Regions from separate parts of the Bacillus sp. 1A genome, predicted to be linked through region 1. Evidence: riboswitches for the same ligand, from Rfam matches in the RefSeq annotation. Region 1 holds a riboswitch; the other holds the start of a gene.
The links. A riboswitch is a leader RNA that binds a small molecule or an ion and turns the genes downstream of it on or off. The one in region 1 is predicted to bind cyclic di-AMP.
Positions count from the first base shown of each region.

Region 2: linked by a shared signal. The riboswitch ahead of ACUN0F_RS24355 (APC family permease) and the one ahead of ACUN0F_RS29820 (hypothetical protein) in region 1 are both predicted to bind cyclic di-AMP.

Region 1 is NZ_JBQYLZ010000001.1:5,816,330-5,821,319, forward strand. Features, by position in the region: gene kdpB (potassium-transporting ATPase subunit KdpB) at 1-542, opposite strand, end outside; gene kdpA (potassium-transporting ATPase subunit KdpA) at 556-2,223, opposite strand; gene kdpF (K(+)-transporting ATPase subunit F) at 2,243-2,323, opposite strand; gene ACUN0F_RS29810 (SipW-dependent-type signal peptide-containing protein) at 2,320-2,424, opposite strand; cyclic di-AMP (ydaO/yuaA leader) riboswitch at 2,519-2,664, opposite strand; gene ACUN0F_RS29815 (hypothetical protein) at 2,923-3,153, opposite strand; gene ACUN0F_RS29820 (hypothetical protein) at 3,170-3,556, opposite strand; cyclic di-AMP (ydaO/yuaA leader) riboswitch at 3,650-3,797, opposite strand; gene thiD (bifunctional hydroxymethylpyrimidine kinase/phosphomethylpyrimidine kinase) at 3,883-4,704, opposite strand; gene ACUN0F_RS29830 (thiazole biosynthesis adenylyltransferase ThiF) at 4,711-4,990, opposite strand, start outside.
Region 2 is NZ_JBQYLZ010000001.1:4,768,847-4,773,836, forward strand. Features, by position in the region: gene ACUN0F_RS24355 (APC family permease) at 581-2,407, opposite strand; cyclic di-AMP (ydaO/yuaA leader) riboswitch at 2,552-2,698, opposite strand; gene ACUN0F_RS24360 (hypothetical protein) at 2,838-2,966, shown strand; gene panE (2-dehydropantoate 2-reductase) at 3,021-3,965, opposite strand; gene ACUN0F_RS24370 (hypothetical protein) at 4,141-4,990, shown strand, end outside.

The DNA of each region.
Region 1 (4,990 bases):
ACAGGAGCTGATTCCCCTGTAATCGCAGATTCATCAACAGACGCTAATCCTTTAATTACTTCCCCATCACTCGGAATCATTTCTCCTTGTTTTACAATAACAACGTCATCTTTTCTCAGATCAGTTGCTGAAACTTGAACAATGTCTCCATTTTCTTTTACAACATTTGCAAACACATCTTTCTTCGACTGTTTTAAAGAATCGGCTTGCGCTTTCCCCCGTCCTTCCGCTAACGCTTCTGCAAAGTTAGCAAATAAAACTGTAAATAATAGAATGAGAGAAACTGTTATATTAAACCATCCTGCTACACTACTAGAACGACTTGGAAGAAACGATAAAATGAACGTAATGATAAATCCAATCTCTACAACAAACATAATCGGATTTTTTATCATGACTTTCGGATTCAATTTCGCAAAGGATTGTTTTATCGCATGTTTCACGATATCACGATCCATCGTTTTCGCTTGTCTAACTTCATCTTCTACAGCATGTATTTGTGACTCATTTACTCTCTTTTCTTTTACTACTACCGGTCTCATCATTTACCCTCCATTACTTCAATGTAAGAAATTCTGCAATTGGGCCGAGTACTAACATTGGGAAGAATGTTAATGCACCGACAATTACAATTGTTCCGATGAAAATGCCGCCAAATAAACTATTATCCGTACGGAACGTTCCGACTGTTTCTGGTACTACTGTCTTTTCTTTCAATGAAGCTGCAACAGCTAGCATCGTAATTAAACTGAAATAGCGCCCTAAAAACATAACTAAGCCAGTTGTAATATTCCAAAACGGTGTATTATCCGCTAACCCTTCAAATCCGGATCCGTTATTCGCAGCTGACGATGTGTATTCATATACCACTTGCGTTAAACCGTGGAAACCAGAATGAGAAATGGCATCCGTTCCTAAACTTGTTGAAAGAGCTAATGCTGAAAACCCTAAAATAAGCAGTGGATGAAATAGTATCGTTACCGCAATTAATTTCATTTCCTTACCTTCAATTTTCTTACCTAAAAACTCTGGTGTCCGTCCAACCATCAATCCAGATATAAAGACTGCGATAATCGCATACATAACAATGTTCACAAAACCAGCTCCAACGCCGCCGTACACTGTGTTTAACATCATATTTACGAGTGGTACTAACCCGCCAATTGGTGTTAACGTATCATGCATCGTATTAACGGCTCCTGTTTCAGCAGCTGTCGTCACTGTTGCGTATAGGGAAGAAAATACTGTTCCAAATCGTACTTCTTTTCCTTCTGTACTCCCTTGTACATGTTCGATGCCCATTCCATTTAACGCTGGATTCCCATGTAATTCAGATGTAGTAATTGTTATAAATCCTAGTAAAAACACCATGAATAGTGATACGAAAAGGATACGACCTTGTTTTTTATTTCCTACGATTCGTCCGTACGTAAATGGAAGTGCTGTTGGCAATAACATCATAAGCATCATTTGTAAAATATTACTCATTTGCCCTGGATTTTCGAAAGGATGTGTAGAGTTTGCTCCGAAAAATCCACCGCCGTTATTTCCGAGTTCCTTAATGGACACGAATGATGCAACAGGCCCACGTAATATACTTTGCTTTGCCCCATCAATTGTTTGTGCTGTAACTGCCCCGTCTAACGTTTGTGGTACACCAAGTGCGACAAAGATTAGCGCTGCAACAAACGCAATAGGAAGAAATACTCTCGTTAAAGCTCTCGTAAAATCAATGAAAAAGTTACCGAGTTCCTTCCCAGCAAGCCCTCTTATAAACGCCATTACAAGTGCTAAAGTCGTTGCTGGTGCTGCAAACATTAAAAATGTAATTCCGATTAATTGTGATAAATAAGATAAACCATTTTCACCGCTATAATGCTGTAAGTTTGTATCAGCCATAAAACTAATTGCTGTATTAAAAGCAAGCGTAGGCTCCATCCCTTCAATATGCGCTGGATTTAATGGCAATACTCCTTGTAGTCTGAAAATGAAATATACGACAACAATCATAAATCCATTTAATAAAACTAATGACAATGCGTACTGTTTCCACGTTTGATTGTATTCTTTTACACCCGTAATTTTAAAAATAAGTTTTTCAAAAGGCCCGAATACTTTATCTAACTTTTTACTACCTTGAAAGGCTTTCTCTAAATAAATCCCCATTGGCTTTGCCACAAGAATAAACAACAGCATGGTAATAACAACTGCGACCCAAATCATAATGAATGATTCCCCCTAATTAAAACTTTTCTGGATTTAATAATGCATACACTAAGTACACAGTAATTGCTGCAACAATAACCGATAAGGCAACCGTCATGATTGCTTCCCTTCTTTCACAACTTTATCTGACCAACTTGCAAGACTTACCATCGATGCGACTAACACAACAAAAATCCCGATCATTACAACATCTAACATAGCTACCCCTCTTTTCTGTAAAAATTTACCATTAAATTATCAAAAAAAGAACACTAAGCTCTACTTAGTGTTCGAAATGAACAACACAAAGTAAACCTCCTCTCTAAACGCTTACGAGGTTAGCTGTCGGATTCGGGCCTAAAGAGTAGCCCTACTTTCAAAACTGAAAGATTCACCCCAAGTGACGATGCACAAAATTGGTTCCCCCGCTCCATTTCTGGAACTCAGCGATTTTAGGTTTTTTTGGAAATTTTATGAATGATTTATGAGAGTAAATATACTCCTCTATATTTAACTTGTAAAGAGTCAAATTACTTAAAATAAGAAAATATCCATCTATTTAAACGCTTACATTGAGTGTTATTAATATTATTTCATCTGTTTTCTCGTCTTTTCTTTCTTTTTCACAGAAATGATCTTTTAAATACGAAATAAAAAGAGCGAATGAGATGAAGTGCATAGCTTATTGCACTCAGCATTCGCTCTTTTTTTCACTATTTATTCTCCACGCAAAAACGCGCGCAAATTTCTCCCGCGAATATAAACTTGTGACAATTCTGCATGTAGCTGCTCATATTCGATAACATCTGTTTTTAAATATAAAGCGTCTTTCGATGGCAATATGATATAGGGCCTTGGAAAAATAGGATCAAGCACCACCAATTCTTGAACTCGCTCTACTGATACCGCCCAACGATTCGCTATATCTCCTAGTAACAACACCTTCATCTTCTTTTCACCCACCCTATTCAAAAAATAAAAAAGATATATTATCACAATTCGTAAACACGACAAATGCAGCTCCAATTGTTTCATAGAGCCTCGCTGGATATCGTTTATTCCTTGTAACAACAGTAATAGGTGCTTGAAAAGAAAAGCGAATGTGTTCTGTGAAGAAGCTAACGATTGGAAGCTCATCCCCTAGTAAAATTACCTTCTTAATACACTCACAAATACTAGTAAAATCTTGCTCCTTACTACAACTATACGTCCAATCAAATCCACAATTCCTCACTTCGGCCGCTATCTCTTCATTTGCTGTGAAAATAATTAACTCATGTTGATATGCTACTAAATCTATTAAACTATTTACCTTGCTTTCTTCCCCAACACAAATAAGTGTTAATTCCATGTACCTCATCCTCCTTAGCATAAAAGAACTCAAACATAGATTGATATTCCCCTATACTAATCAGATCGATGAAGTGATGTATCCATCATGGCACCGTCCTCTCTCAAGACGCTTACGAAGTTAGCTGTCGGATTCGGACTTTGAGAGTAGCCCTACTTTCAAAATTGAAAGATTCACCCCTAGTGACACTGCACAAATTGGTTCCTCCGCTCCATACAATTGGACTCAGCGTATTACAAAAAATGTATTCTGGCTGATATATTACTCCTGTAATTGGAAAAAGTAAACAGAAAAAAAGCCAGTTACAAAACTGACTTTCCACTTACTTATACACGCGTTTTATTCACTTTATATGCAAAATGATTCGTCGGTCCATGACCACTTCCAATATTCAATGGCTCTTCAATTGCTATACTAATAAATCGTTTTGCTTCTTGAACTGCCTCTTCAATCGAGCATCCTTTCGCAAGTCCTGCTGTAACCGCTGAAGCAAATGTACACCCGCTTCCATGCGTTTGCTTTGAAGGAATTCTTTCACTTTTAAATTCGATAAACTGCTCACCATTAAAGAGTAAATCAACTACTTCATTACCTTGATACTCTGCATGTCCGCCCTTCATAAGCACATATTTTGCACCCAATTCATGCAGTACTTTCGCAGCTTCCTTACTATCTTCAATATTATGAATCTCCATTCCAGTTAACACTTCTGCTTCAGGCACGTTCGGTGTTACAACAGTTGCTACTGGTAATAAATATTCTTTTAATGCTTGTACTGCTTCTTGTTGTAATAATGATGCACCACCCTTAGCAATCATAACAGGATCTAGTACAATATTATTCCAGCCAAATTTATTAATATGTTCTGCTACAATTTGAATAATTTCACTGCTAAATAACATTCCTAGTTTCACAGCATCTGGTGTTAAATCCGTACCAATTGAATTCAACTGTTCCGTAATACCTTCTAACGAAACTGGATATACCCCTTGAACGCCAAGCGTGTTTTGAGCAGTAATTGCCGTAATAGCCGTCATCCCATACACACCAAGCTCTTGGAATGTTTTTAAATCCGCTTGAATGCCGGCACCGCCGCCACTATCAGATCCTGCAATTGTTAAAGCTTTATTTACTTTCATCCCACTCATCCTTTTCTATCCAAAATAGCGATGATAAATTGTTTTTGCTTCGCTTATATCTTTCGTTCCATGTACGAGTACACGTCCATCTTTGAAAGCAACTAATCTCTTTTCTTCAACTGAAAATGATAATAAATATGGATTTACATTTAAATCATTTACGCGATCTTTCAGCAGCTCTTTGTATCGTTCAAAATCCATTTCTTCTTTATGAGGTGGCCTAATTTGAACTGTATTTCTTCCGCATAAAACTGCTGTTTTTGATGTGTTTTCTTTATTTAAATACGGATATAAT
Region 2 (4,990 bases), 1.0 Mb from region 1:
AACTATTACTATCGCATTTTATTATTCTGTTTTCTTGCATATAGTTTGAGATGGTTAAAATAGAGAACGTTCTCATCATGACTCACGTATGAACCATCTCTCCCAACTTTTATTGCTACAGTACTTACTTATTGTTATAAAACATTTCATAACTTTTCATATGTGGTTAATATGAATAAGGTTGTATAATTTTTCTATCTCAACACCATTCCCACATTTGTACAGTGAATATATTACACGGAAATACTATTCATTTTAAAATAATTTTCGTACAGAATTATGAAATTTCGTTTTGTTTTCATGTAAGTTTTGTACTGTAAGGTCATTTAAACACAGCTATTTATCTATCGTAAAGAAGTATTTTCATTCCCTTTATTTTCAAGCTTTCCTGTCCTTATTTCAAAATATAATCCGCTTCACTTTTTCAATTGAAATATCCATATATCACAACAAAAACCTCTACTTGTTCATAGATACAAAAATTATATTGATATATTTTTTAGACCCATATGCAATTATGCATAGTGTATACACAAAAAGGATAGCTTTACTTTCGTAAAGCTATCCTTAAAAAATCTTCTTACTTTTTCAAATGATATGGAACTGTCGTAATAACAACATTTCTTTTATAGAGTAAATACGCACGAATGAGTAAACTAGACTGATTATGAAGAATGTTATGCCAACCTTTTTTCGGAATGAACTGTGGTATAACTACAGTAACTCGGTAATTTGACTCACTCGCTTTATATTGTACTGTATCAATAAACTTTGTTAGTGGCTGAATAATACTTCTATAATGAGAATGTAAGGTAACAAGCCTTACTTCAGGTTGCCACTTCTTCCATTTCTCTTCAAATTTCTTTTCCTCTTCTCTGTCAAAAGCAACATATACAGCAATAACTTGATCTGCCGAAAGAGCCTTCGCATAGTTCAATGAATTTTCTACTACATGCGTCATACCAGCTACAGGAACAACAATTACATTTCCCTCAATTGGAACAAGTGGCTCACAAGTTTTTAAACTTAATTGATCACCCACTGCATCGTAATGCTTCTTAATTCTATGGAACAAGAAGATGATGGCAGGTAAGAAAATAAGGATTGACCAAACTTGTGCGAACTTAGTTAAAAAGAACATACTCATTACAATAAAACTAATGACTGCACCAATTAAATTGACCGTTAATCTCAAAGCCCATCCTTCAGGTTTTTCACGAAGCCATTTTAATACCATCCCCGTTTGAGAGAGTGTAAACGGAATAAATACACCTACTGCATATAACGGAATTAAATGTTCTGTTTGCCCTTGGAAAGCTACAATTAAAATAATCGAAGCAATTCCAAGTATAATAATACCGTTTGAGTAACCTAGGCGGTCTCCTCTAATCGTAAACATTCTCGGTATGAATTTGTCTTTTGCAAGGTTAACTGCTAATAGCGGGAATGCAGAATACCCTGTGTTAGCAGCAAGAATTAATATTAAAGCAGTTGTACCCTGTATAAAATAGTACATGAAATTACGCCCAAAAGTTTGTTCAGCAATTTGTGAAACAACTGTTACTTCTTTACTTGGAGTAATTCCGTAATAATAAGCTAAGAAAACAATTCCTGAAAATAAAACTGCAAGTAATGCACCCATTGCGAGCAATGTTTTCGCTGCATTGTTAGGTGCAGGATCCTTAAAGTTTGGAATTGCGTTAGATATTGCCTCAACACCCGTTAAAGCAGAGCTTCCTGAAGCAAATGCTCGTAACAGTAAAAACAAACTAATTCCTGCAACTGGTGTTCCAATCGGTGAATGTAATGTCGGTGAAACTTGACCAGTTATAATATTATAAATACCTACACCAATTAATATAAATAGTGCTAAAACGAATAAATAAACAGGATATGCTAAAACGGAAGCTGATTCCGTTACCCCTCTTAAATTTAAAATAGTAATCAATATAACAAATATAATCGCAATGATTACATTATGTGCATGTAAACTAGGGAAAGCTGATGTAAGCGCATCTGTACCTGCTGATACACTTACTGCAACAGTTAAAATATAATCGACTAATAAAGATCCTCCAGCTATTAGCCCTGGATTCATCCCTAAATTTTCTTTTGATACTACGTATGCGCCACCGCCGTGCGGATAAGCAAAAATAATTTGTCGATAAGATAAAATAAGGGCTGTCAATAATACTAATACCCCAACAGCGATAGGAATAGAATACCAATAAGCTACTGCTCCTAGGCCTGCTAGTGCGATTAATATTTGTTCTGGTCCGTATGCAACCGATGACAATGCGTCAGAAGATAAAATAGCTAACGCCTTCGTTTTATTAAGCTTTTGCTCTCCTAACTCAGTTGATTTTAACGGCCTTCCAATTAAAAACCTTTTGATTGATGAAACCACTGCTGTCCACTCTCCAATAATTTTGTACGAACTTTTCTGCTAGTTACAGCGGGTAAACGATTTCTTCAGAAAACAAAAAATGTCTACAAGCCATAACGAAATAGACTTGTAGACATTATTTTTTTTGTCGCACAAGCTCCACCTTCCTTCTCAATATAACGCTTACGAGGTTAGCTGTCGGATTCGGGCCTATGAGTAGCCCTACCTTTTTCAAGGATTCACCCCATTGGATTAAGTACTAATCCATAAGAACGGGTCCCCCGCACCATGCGGTTTCAGCGATTTAGAAAATTGAAACTGTGGATTATAATACTCCTTTATTTTCAAAATGTAAACAAAAATTTTGAAAAAGAAAAAATTTAAATGATTGCGCATAATCCGCTAGTAAATATACATAATGAATACTAAAAAATCAATAAAGGAGACTCATATGTCTAAAGAAAAGAAGCCTATTTTTTCCGATTCCTATTTAGATGCATTAGCAAATGAAATTAATCAATTATACGGTAAACGTGAACAGGAAATAAATTTGACAGATAGAACGAAAAGAAATAAATAATTTGTCATAAAAAAGAAAGCAATATACTTATATATTGCTTTCTTTTTTATTTTTTCATACATCCAATTGTATTGCTGATCTGTTAAAGGTCATTTCTTCATACACTTTCAAATTTTGATATACTACCCCTAATAATGGTGCTTCTATAGAAAATTGTTTCGCTACATCTAGTAAGTATCCTTGTAAGTGCTCGCCTTCAATGAACGAACCTTTTTCCATATCACGCTGCATCGATGACTTCATATCATACGAAATTTTATCAATTGTTTTCATATGTTCTTGGGCAATCCCATCCTTAACTGGAGCTTTCATAGATCTCATGATTTGCACACATTCTTCAAATAAGTTTTGGATAAAATCGTGTCCACCTTCGCTTTCGCGAATCGGTCCTATCGGTGCACGCATTAATGTCGTCACACCCGACATTACAGTAATAAATAAATATTTATGCCACATATCTTGCATAATATTTTCACTTAAAACAAAACTAGATTTCGTACCTGCAAATGCTTTAGCAATATGCTTTATTCTCTCTGAATCTTGAAGCTTCATTTCTCCAAAGACAAGTCTGTTGGCAACACTCGTTTGTACAATCTCTCCTTGATCGTTTAACGTCGTCTCGATAAAGCATAAACCGCCAATTACTTTTTCCACGCCGAATTCCTTTTGTAATAGTGATAAATGAGCGATACCATTTAACAATGGAATGATGACAGTATTTTCACCTACAAACGGCTTCAAATCTTGAATCGCCTCGTTTAAGTGATACGCTTTTGTTGAAAATAAAATAACGTCAAATGGAGAAGTTCGATCTTCTTTCGTTATTAATTTCGGTTGGAAGGAAAAATCCCCATTAACACTACGAATAACAAGTCCCTTTTCCTCTAATTGCTGTTTTCTTTTACTGCGGACAAGAAACGTAACATCTTCTCCTTTTTCGACTAATCGGCCTCCAAAAAAGCCTCCGACGCCACCAGCTCCTAATACTAAAATACGCATACAACATCCCCCTTTTCAAAATACAATTTTATAACGTGTAGTATACATAACATTATACATGTCCCCTACTAAATAAGCTGAATTTTCATTCTTAATCAAGGATAAAACAGTGGTTATTTTCAAATGAATTTGGGCATGTTGTTTTTATAGCATATATGGAAAGGAAACAATGTAAATGGAGGCAATACAAACAATCGAGGAAAAAGATGTAGCAACAGCTATATTTCAATTTATATTCCCGTTTTCTTTTAAAACTGGATATGAACAAAATATGTTCCCTTTCTTACAGAAAAATGATTTCCGCCCTTTTAGACTCGATCATCTTGAAAATGAAAATACATACTACGGAAAGTTTCAAGTTTCACATCAAAATATGGAAGCATACTATCTTTCATTTACAAATAAAATTCTATTTCCTCACTCAGAGCATCAAAAAGGATTACAACGCTATTCTAAAGACCTTAACTTAACTGGACATTTAACAACAAATCTTATTTCCATTCCCTTCAAGATTCATTCTATTGATGTAACACTTTGCCCTTATGAGCTTGGCTTCTTAACAATTCGGACAGAAATAGAAACCGCTTCAAACATGACATTATCAGAAGCAATCGAATTCGCCGCCCGCTTCCGTGTACTTGAAACTAAAAATGATACAAACGAGACTATTTGTATTGAATGTAACGGAAAACAATACTCACAAGTGGAAAAACTTATATTCGGTGATTTATTTCACGGTGTAACAGACTTCTTTGAGAAAAAGAGATTGCGGAGCTCTTACTTTCAAACCTTTCCTTTCTTTGAAGACCAAAGAATGTATGTACAAACGTTATTATCTATAAAAGAAGATATGGACCTGAATGAAGTGGATGTTTATCGTACTTCCAGCCTTTCCGGATTAACAGACGATGGTAAGCCGTATATTAGCGCAAATAATGTTCCTTATATTCAAGATTATTTAATAAAACATTCTTATCAAAGATGGGCTCCTAATCGCTACTTTGTTATGGAAGAACATATTTTTA